3 regions of the Rhizobium sp. 05N49 genome follow, and region 2 is predicted to be linked to each of the others. Evidence: predicted binding sites of a transcription regulator. Region 2 holds the regulator's gene; each other region holds the start of a gene.
What was found. Region 2 encodes HrcA, which represses chaperone genes, less so after heat shock. Its sites were predicted from a motif close to GTTAGCACTCNCNNNNNGNGAGTGCTAAC; they were not measured.

Region 1: groES (co-chaperone GroES) is a predicted target of HrcA. The motif match lies at 1,113-1,141, and genes of this name have one in related genera.
Region 3: groES (co-chaperone GroES) is a predicted target of HrcA. The motif match lies at 983-1,011, and genes of this name have one in related genera.

What each region holds. Positions count from the first base shown of each region.
Region 1 is NZ_JBFTME010000027.1:13,359-16,617, reverse strand. Features, by position in the region: gene AC1DF8_RS32410 (dihydrofolate reductase family protein) at 105-746, shown strand; gene groES (co-chaperone GroES) at 1,198-1,494, shown strand; gene groL (chaperonin GroEL) at 1,551-3,188, shown strand.
Region 2 is NZ_JBFTME010000002.1:331,230-334,488, reverse strand. Features, by position in the region: gene AC1DF8_RS05865 (nucleoside hydrolase) at 1-388, shown strand, start outside; gene grpE (nucleotide exchange factor GrpE) at 462-1,097, opposite strand; gene hrcA (heat-inducible transcriptional repressor HrcA) at 1,209-2,297, opposite strand; gene rph (ribonuclease PH) at 2,475-3,191, shown strand.
Region 3 is NZ_JBFTME010000018.1:127,375-130,633, reverse strand. Features, by position in the region: partial or broken gene AC1DF8_RS28365 (hypothetical protein) at 1-149, opposite strand, end outside; gene AC1DF8_RS28360 (hypothetical protein) at 226-516, opposite strand; gene AC1DF8_RS28355 (usg protein) at 608-880, opposite strand; gene groES (co-chaperone GroES) at 1,158-1,472, shown strand; partial or broken gene groL (chaperonin GroEL) at 1,535-2,979, shown strand; gene AC1DF8_RS28340 (hypothetical protein) at 3,037-3,259, shown strand, end outside.

The DNA of each region.
Region 1 (3,259 bases), on a different contig from region 2:
GGTACTTGCCTTAGTGTTTGACCCTCGATACAAAGGCACATGCCTTAGTGTCTGGCCTACAGATGGAGGCTGTCATGGTGCAACCACTCGCAAGGAGAACAACAGTGGTAGTTCGTGTCGATCTCATGATCTCGCTCGATGGTTTCGCGACAACGACGGACCAGACGCCGGAAGTCCCGTTCGGAGAGGACTGGTCGCGTCTCGTCGGCTCATATGTAGCAACCCGCACGTTCCGCGAGCGCGTATTCAAGGATACCAGCGGGGCTGGGGCGACAGGCATCGACGACGACTACGCGAAGGCGTATTTCGAAAATGTGGGGGCCGAGATCATGGGCGCCGGCATGTTCGGTCTCCACAACTTTCCCGACGATCCGGACTGGCGCGGCTGGTGGGGTGACGAGCCGCCGTTCCGGTGTCCGGTTTTCGTCCTCACCCACAAGCCACGTCCTTCCCTGGAGATGGCTGGCGGGACAATTTTCCATTTCCTCGCCACTACACCTGCCGATGCGCTACAGCGGGCTGTCAGTGTGGCGGGCGGCAAAGACGTGCGGGTTGGCGGCGGTGCTACCGTTGTTCGCGACTTCCTCAAGGCGGGCCTTGTCGATCGCCTTCATGTCGCTATCGCTCCGATCCTGCTCGGGCGCGGCATACGCCTGTGGGACGATCTGCGCGGCCTGGAAGCCGGCTGCACGGTGAAGTCGGAAACCGCGCCGAGTGGCACCATCCACCTCACCTTCCAACGCTAGGCATTTTCTTGCGACTGGGGCGACCATGGCCGCGCACAGCGGTCATGATGTCGGCTTCCGTGCAGACCCTGACAATCTGCCTTGCCTGTCCAACCCGAGGCAAATGTCGACTTCCGCTGTAAAGCGGTCAACCTTGGAAGCAGGCGGGCAACGATATCGCCACGCATTGGCCAGATGATGCGTGGCGAGTTGGCCGGCCCGCCAGCCGCCCCCCATGTTCGCCCGGGCGGGCAAGGCTCGGAAAGGCAGGCTGTGGCAAAGGCTCGGCGCCACGCGGGACAAATCCTGCATGTCTCCACAATTCCGGCACAAAAATCCGTGAAGGCTCTTCTTGACTCCTTCTGGAGCCATCCCTAAATGCACGGCGCTAGCACTCACGGGAGTTGAGTGCTAACATCCACCTTGTGGGCCACCCCGGTCCGCGAATGTCATTTGATCGAGGGATTAGACAATGGCAAGCACCAATTTCCGCCCGCTTCACGATCGCGTCGTTGTCCGTCGCGTTGAATCCGAAGAGAAGACCAAGGGCGGCATCATCATCCCGGATACCGCTAAGGAAAAGCCGCAGGAAGGCGAAATCGTCGCTGTCGGCTCCGGCGCTCGTGACGAGTCCGGCAAGGTCGTAGCACTCGACGTCAAGGCTGGCGATCGCGTTCTGTTCGGCAAGTGGTCGGGCACCGAAGTCAAGATCAACGGCGAAGACCTTCTGATCATGAAGGAAGCCGACATCATGGGCATCATCGGCTAATCAGCCGGTTGTCTTTCATCCGATATCGCTGACACCCCTTTTCAGGAGTTCTCAAAATGGCAGCTAAAGAAGTAAAGTTCGGCCGCGGCGCGCGCGAAAAGTTGCTGCGCGGCGTCGATATCCTCGCTGACGCAGTGAAGGTCACCCTCGGTCCGAAGGGCCGTAACGTCGTTATCGACAAGTCCTTCGGCGCTCCGCGCATCACCAAGGACGGTGTTTCGGTCGCCAAGGAAATCGAACTCGAAGACAAGTTCGAAAACATGGGCGCCCAGATGGTCCGCGAAGTTGCTTCGAAGACCAACGACGTCGCCGGCGACGGCACCACGACTGCAACGGTTCTCGCACAGGCCATCGTTCGCGAAGGCGCTAAGGCAGTTGCTGCCGGCATGAACCCGATGGACCTGAAGCGCGGTATCGACCTCGCTGTTGCTGAAGTCGTCAAGGATCTCCAGGCCAAGGCCAAGAAGATCAACACGTCGGAAGAAGTTGCCCAGGTCGGCACGATCTCCGCAAACGGCGAAAAGCAGATCGGTCTCGACATTGCTGAAGCAATGCAGAAGGTCGGCAACGAAGGCGTTATCACCGTCGAAGAAGCCAAGACCGCTGAAACCGAACTCGAAGTCGTCGAAGGCATGCAGTTCGACCGCGGCTACCTGAGCCCGTACTTCGTCACCAACCCGGAAAAGATGGTTGCTGACCTCGAAGACGCCTTCATCCTCCTGCACGAAAAGAAGCTTTCGAACCTGCAGTCCATGCTCCCGGTTCTCGAAGCTGTCGTTCAGACCGGCAAGCCGCTCCTCATCATCGCTGAAGACGTCGAAGGCGAAGCTCTTGCTACGCTCGTCGTCAACAAGCTGCGCGGCGGCCTGAAGATTGCTGCTGTCAAGGCTCCGGGCTTCGGCGATCGCCGCAAGGCCATGCTGGAAGACATCGCTATCCTCACGGGCGGCACTGTCATCTCCGAAGACCTCGGCATCAAGCTCGAGAGCGTCACGCTCGACATGCTCGGCCGCACCAAGAAGGTCTCGATCTCCAAGGAAAACACCACGATCGTCGACGGCGCCGGCGCCAAGTCCGACATCGAAGGCCGTGTTGCCCAGATCAAGGCCCAGATCGAAGAAACCACCTCCGACTACGACCGCGAAAAGCTGCAGGAACGTCTTGCCAAGCTCGCTGGCGGCGTTGCCGTRATCCGCGTCGGCGGTTCGACGGAAGTSGAAGTGAAGGAAAAGAAGGACCGCYTCGACGACGCTCTCAACGCGACGCGCGCTGCTGTTCAGGAAGGTATCGTACCGGGCGGCGGCGTCGCTCTGCTGCGTTCTTCCACGAAGATCACCGCAAAGGGCGAAAACGACGACCAGGAAGCTGGTATCAACATCGTGCGCCGCGCTCTCCAGGCTCTGGTTCGCCAGATCGCTGAAAACGCAGGTGATGAAGCTTCGATCGTTGTCGGCAAGATCCTCGACAAGAATGAAGACAACTACGGCTACAACGCCCAGACCGGCGAATATGGCGACCTGATCCAGCTCGGCATCGTCGACCCGGTCAAGGTTGTCCGTACGGCTCTGCAGAACGCAGCTTCGGTTGCTTCGCTGCTGATCACCACGGAAGCCATGATCGCCGAGCTGCCGAAGAAGGACGCTCCGGCAATGCCGGGCGGCATGGGCGGCATGGGCGGTATGGACATGATGTGATAGGCCAACGGCCTCTCACAGCATCGTCCGTAAAACCGCCCATCATTTAGATGGTTCAGCGCGTCAAGCGC
Region 2 (3,259 bases):
CGTGCCGGTCGTCATGATGCCGCTCGATGTGACGCACCAGTTGCTGACCCGCAAGGACCGGGTGAAGCGCATGGCCGATATCGGCACCGCGCCTGCCAAGGCGATGGTCGAGATGCTGGAATTCTTCGAGCGCTTCGACATCGAAAAATACGGCTCGGACGGCGGTCCGCTGCATGATCCGACGACCGTCGCCTATCTGCTGAAACCGGACCTCTTCAAGGGCCGGGACTGCAATGTCGAGATCGAAGTCACATCCGAACTGACGGTCGGCATGACCGTCGTCGACTGGTGGCATGTGACCGACCGAAAGCGTAATGCAAAGGTCATGCGCTACGTGGATTCCGACGGTTTCTTCGATCTGCTGATCGAGCGTTTCGGGCGCATCTAGTTCGCAAGGGTGATACAAAAACCAAAAAGGCCGCTGACGCGGCCTTTTTCAATTGTCAGGCATTCTTGCTGTCTCAGGCGTCCTTCTCGTCCAGCACCGAGTTGGCCTCGGCTTCGACGAGTTTCGGACCACCCTTGGCGACGCCGACCATGGCCGGGCGCAAGACGCGTTCACCAATGCTGAAACCGGCCTGTACGACCTGTACCACCGTATTGTTCGGCACTTCGGTATTCGGCACTTCGAACATCGCCTGATGGAAGTTCGGGTCGAACTTCTGGCCGACCGGCTCCAGCTTGCGAACGCCGTGGCGCTCGAGAGCCGAGAGCATGGAGCGCTCGGTCATCTCGACACCTTCGATCAATGTCATCAGGCCAGCGTCGGCGGCAGCCCTGGCTTCCGGCGGAATGGCATCGATCGCACGGCGCAGATTGTCCGAGACGGCCAGCATGTCGCGGGCGAAGCCTGCGACGGAATAGGACTTGGCGTCCTTGACCTCGCGCTCCGTGCGGCGGCGCAGATTATCCATTTCGGCAGCGAGCCGCAGGTAGCGGTCGCGCAATTCCGTATTCTCGGCCTTCAGAAGCTCAAGCGCATCCGGTTCGCCTGCGGCTGCTTCCTTCACGGCTTCATTCTCGACGTTTGCGGCGGCGTCGGCTGTGGCTTCCGCCGCAGCCGCGTCAGGTCCGTTCTTCGTCGTTTCATCAGTCATGACGGTCTCCGGTTCGTGTATTCTCAGATGCGCCCGATATCGATGTTTGGCCGGAAAAAATCAAGTCTGCGTTACGAAGAAGCTAAAATTCCGCCTGTTTTGCGCAAGGGATCAGAGAGATCCGCGCGAAAGGCGCGACACGAGCTGCGCGGTATAGTCCACCATCGGCACGATGCGGGAATAATTGAGCCGCGTGGGACCGATCACCCCTACCGCGCCAACGATGCGGTCGTCGTCATCGCGATAGGGCGCCACAATGAGCGAGGAGCCGGAAAGTGAGAAAAGCTTGTTTTCCGAACCGATGAAAATGCGTACGCCCGGCCCGCTTTCGGCAAGGTTCAGGAGCTCGATCAAGCTGTCCTTCTTCTCCAGATCATCGAATAGCAGGCGCAGCCGGTCGAGGTCTTCCGCGCCGCCTACGCCTTCCAGCAGGTTTGCTCGGCCGCGGATGATGAGCTGTGCCGGCTTCGTCTCGTCCGAGTTGCCGGCCCACACGGCGACGCCGCGCTCCACGAGGTCGCGCGACAGTGCGTCGAGCTCATGGCGAACTTCATCTTTCAGCTGGCTCAATTGCAAGCGCAATTCCGGCAGCGTCTGCCCGGTCATGTGTGCATTGAGGAAATTGGCAGCCTCGGTGAGTTGCGACGAGGTAACACCTGCGGGCAGTTCTATAATGCGGTTTTCCACCTGATCATGGTCACCGACAAGAACAGCCAGCGCCTTGGTAGGTTCCAGGCGGATGAACTCGACATGTTTCAGAACCGGGTCGCTCTTTGAGGTGATGACAAGGCCGGCGCCGCGCGAAATGCCCGAGAGCATGCGACTCGCCTCATTCATCATCGATTCCACCGGATTGTCGCGGCTTCCAGCCCGCACCTGGCGGTCGATGCTGGCACGTTCTTCTGCCGAGAGGTCACCGACCTGCATAAAGGCATCGACGAAGAAGCGCAGCCCGATCTGCGTCGGCAGGCGCCCGGCGCTGACATGCGGCGAATAGATGAGACCAAGCTCTTCCAGATCGCTCATGACATTGCGAACGGAGGCAGGCGACAGAGACATCGGCAGAAGACGCGAAAGATTGCGGGAGCCGAGCGGCTCACCGTGCTCCAGATAGCCTTCGACGATGCGCCGGAAGATTTCCTTCGATCGTTCATCCAGCGCAGCCACGGCATCCGAAATTGATGTCGACCTGTAGCTCATGAACTTTTCGCACCCGCACTGAATGATATCAGGGAAATATAGCCAATCTGCCCCCCGTGGCAAAAGGGAATTTGCAAATGCACGCAGCCAATCGTAGAAGCGGGCGACGATACAATGCATGCACAGACATTGCCTGAAAGCGCTCACGTTTTCGGCATCATGTTTCAGGAGAAGAGAATGCGGCCTTCAGGCAGAAAAACCGACCAGATGCGCAAGGTCTCCTTCGAGCGCAATTTTTCCAAGCATGCTGAAGGCTCCTGCCTGGTAAAGTTCGGCGATACGCACGTACTCTGTACGGCGAGCCTGGAAGACAAGACGCCGCCGTGGCTGCGCAACACCGGCAAGGGCTGGGTCACAGCCGAGTATGGCATGCTGCCGCGCGCGACAGGCGAGCGAATGAAGCGCGAAGCCGCAGCCGGCAAACAGGGCGGCCGCACGCAAGAGATCCAGCGCCTGATCGGCCGCTCGCTGCGTGCCGTGGTCGATCTTACTGCCCTCGGCGAACGGCAGATCACGCTCGACTGCGACGTCATCCAGGCCGACGGCGGCACGCGCACGGCCTCGATCACCGGCGGCTGGATTGCGCTTTACGATTGCCTGCGCTGGATGGAAACCCGCAACATGATCAAGGCCGACCGCGTGCTGAAGGACCATGTCGCGGCGATCTCCTGCGGCATCTTCGCCAACCAGCCGGTCATCGACCTAGACTATCTCGAGGATTCCTCGGCCGAGACCGACGCCAATTTCGTCATGACAGGCGCCGGCGGCATCGTCGAGATCCAGGGTACGGCGGAAGGCACGCCTTTCAGCGAAGAGGAGTTCTCCTCGCTGATGGGTCTCGCCAAGGCGGGCATTGCCGAGCTGGTGGACCTACAGAAGCAAGCCATCGCCTGAGGCTTTCATTCAAGCCTCGCCAGTGAATTTCCTCGTCCCTGCTTACGGGGGCAAGGCCTCAAAAGGGG
Region 3 (3,259 bases), on a different contig from region 2:
TCGGTCAACTGCATGATCGCGTAGCCGACAAGGCAGAACAGGGTCACCGTCGCAGTTGCCACGAGCTGGGTGCGATAACGACGGAGAAGGGCCCGAAATCCGCCGACATCTTCCCGTTGCATTTCTTCCAAATCGTTCGGACCCACCATGTTACCACCAAGAATGGTTGCCTACCGCAGCGCCGGCATGAGCTGACCTTTCATAGATCCGCCACCACTATCTCTATCAATGGACAGATCGACTGATGACGCGATGGGGATAGGCGGCCTTGAACTGCGCCATCATTGCGCTGGCTTGTTGCAGCACACGCTCGGCCTTTTGTGGATCATCGCGCGCCAGTTCGTCGGCATTGACGCGCATTGCCTCTGCCATGCTGGCGGACATCATGGCAAAGCGTCTTTCGCCATGAACCAGCGCCTCCTGTGAAGCTTTTTCAAGCCACCGCGCGAAATCAACGATGATCTCTTCTCGTTCATCGATGCCAACGCTCTTGATGATACTGATATTCTCTTCCATGCAGGTGTTACTCCAACACAACCGGCGCACACCGAGTTCAACGTCTCGAGCGGGCAATGAGCTAGGAAGACAAAAAATCGAATTCAAGGGTTCATTGAAGCTTGAATTCGCCCTCGACACGACGCCATTCGTTCGGCCTAATCAGCCGCTGGTGTGTATAGCGCACCGAGTGAAGTGGTCCGTCGAGGCTGGCCTTCCAGAAGTGGAGGAACTTGTGCATCTCGGGAAAGTCGGGAGCGAGATCATAGTCCTGCCAGACATAGGTCTGCAGGACGGATTCGAAGTCGGGAATGCGATAGAGAATATGCGCGGTGGTCAGTCCATAGCCGTTGAGCTGACGCTCCAGGTCCGATGAGAATTGCATACTTCATCTCCGTTTCATGACACTGCGAAGGTGGCGCAGAATCGCGCAGCCCTCAACGGTTTTCTGAACGCTTCGATGTTGTTTCTTGTTCCTTTACAGCATGTTAGCAGCCGGCGGTGTCGAGTGCTAATTTTTCCTGCCGACCCTCTTGAAATTGAAAAAGCCCGAAAATAAATTTTTGCACGCGAACGCTCAACGAGGTTCGCACCCGCCCGGACTGGTCATCCGGTCCGGCCAGGGGATTTCGAAACATCATCGTTTGTCCACGGAGGAAAACATGTCGTTCCGACCGCTCCATGACCGCATTCTCGTACGCCGGGTCGAATCCGAAGAAAAGACCAGAGGCGGCATCATCATTCCCGACACCGCCAGGGAAAAACCGCAGGAGGGCGAGGTCGTCGCCGTAGGCCCCGGCGCRCGCAGCGATGCAGGCCAGATCCAGGCGCTCGACGTCAAGGCCGGTGATCGCATCCTGTTCGGCAAATGGTCCGGAACCGAGATCAAGATRGACGGTGAAGATCTGCTGATCATGAAGGAAAGCGACGTTCTGGGCATCATCGAAGCTCAGGCCGAGCGTAAACAAGCCGCCTGAGGCGGCTCGTCCCCCAKACCCAACACCATCAGTCAATAGCTGCCTATTGAGGAGTTAGACAAATGGCTGCGAAAGAAGTCAAATTCCATAGCGACGCCCGTGAACGCATGCTGCGTGGGGTCGATGTGCTGGCAAATGCCGTCAAAGTCACGCTCGGCCCGAAGGGTCGTAACGTGGTGATCGACAAGTCCTTCGGTGCTCCGCGCATCACCAAGGACGGGGTATCGGTCGCCAAGGAAATCGAACTCGAAGACAAGTTTGAGAACATGGGCGCCCAGATGCTGCGCGAAGTGGCGTCGAAAACCAACGATCTTGCCGGTGACGGCACCACGACCGCGACGGTACTCGCGCAGGCCATCGTCAAGGAAGGTGCCAAGGCCGTCGCATCGGGCATGAATCCGATGGACCTGAAGCGCGGCATCGACATTGCCGTCGACGCCGTTGTCAAGGAACTCAAGACCAATGCCCGCAAGATCACCAGCAACTCGGAGATCGCTCAGGTGGGCACCGTCTCTGCCAACGGTGATTCCGAGATCGGCCGCRATCTCGCCGAGGCGATGGAGAAGGTTGGCAATGAAGGCGTCATAACCGTCGAGGAAGCCAAGACCGCCGAGACCGAACTCGAAGTCGTCGAGGGCATGCAGTTCGACCGTGGCTACCTGTCTCCATATTTCGTGACCAACCAGGACAAGATGCGCGTTGAGTTTGAAGACCCATACATCCTGATCCACGAAAAGAAGCTGTCGAACCTCCAGGCGATGTTGCCTGTCCTCGAAGCAGTCGTGCAGTCGAGCAAACCGCTCCTCATRATCGCCGAAGACGTCGAAGGCGAAGCTCTTGCCACGCTCGTCGTCAACAAGCTGCGCGGCGGCCTGAAGATTGCTGCTGTCAAGGCTCCGGGCTTCGGCGATCGCCGCAAGGCCATGCTCGAAGACATCGCCATCCTGACGGGAGGCACCGTCATCTCCGAAGACCTCGGCATCAAGCTCGAGAACGTCACGCTGAACATGCTCGGCCGTGCCAAGAAGGTGGCGATCGAAAAGGAAAKCACCACCATCATCGACGGCGTCGGCTCCAAGGCCGAGATCGATGGCCGCGTTGCGCAAATCCGCGCGCAGATCGAGGAYACGACGTCTGACTACGATCGCGAAAAGCTGCAGGAACGTCTCGCCAAGCTCGCTGGCGGCGTTGCCGTCATCCGSGTSGGCGGTTCGACGGAAGTGGAAGTGAAGGACAGATCGCGGAAAACGCCGGCGCCGAAGGTTCGGTCATCGTTGGCAAGCTGCGGGAGAAGGCCGAGTTCTCCTTCGGCTGGAATGCCCAGACCGGAGAATACGGCGATCTCTACGCTCAAGGCGTTATCGACCCGGCCAAGGTCGTGCGCACGGCACTCCAGGATGCAGCATCGGTCGCCGGCCTTCTTGTGACCACGGAAGCAATGATTGCTGAAAAGCCTAAGAAGGACGCCGCACCTGCCCTGCCGGCCGGCGCGGGAATGGACTTCTAAAGGCGATAGGGAAGGCTCGCCCCAGCCGCGTGGGGCGAGCCACTTGCGGAGGAAACCATGAACCTGCCATCGAAGGAAGACGCGCGCCTTTGCGCCAGCGTCGTCAAAGAGGTTGCCCGAGCCAAAGGGATGTCGGGCGACCCATCCTCCATCAGCCGGCTGACGGCGACAGTCGCGAGACTGTTCAACAAGGGCATGCGAGACCGCGACAGGCTTCTGTCGAAAGCGATGGCAGTCGCCGACATGCCGGTGGCGCAGGAGGAGCACCGTCCGCTCCTTG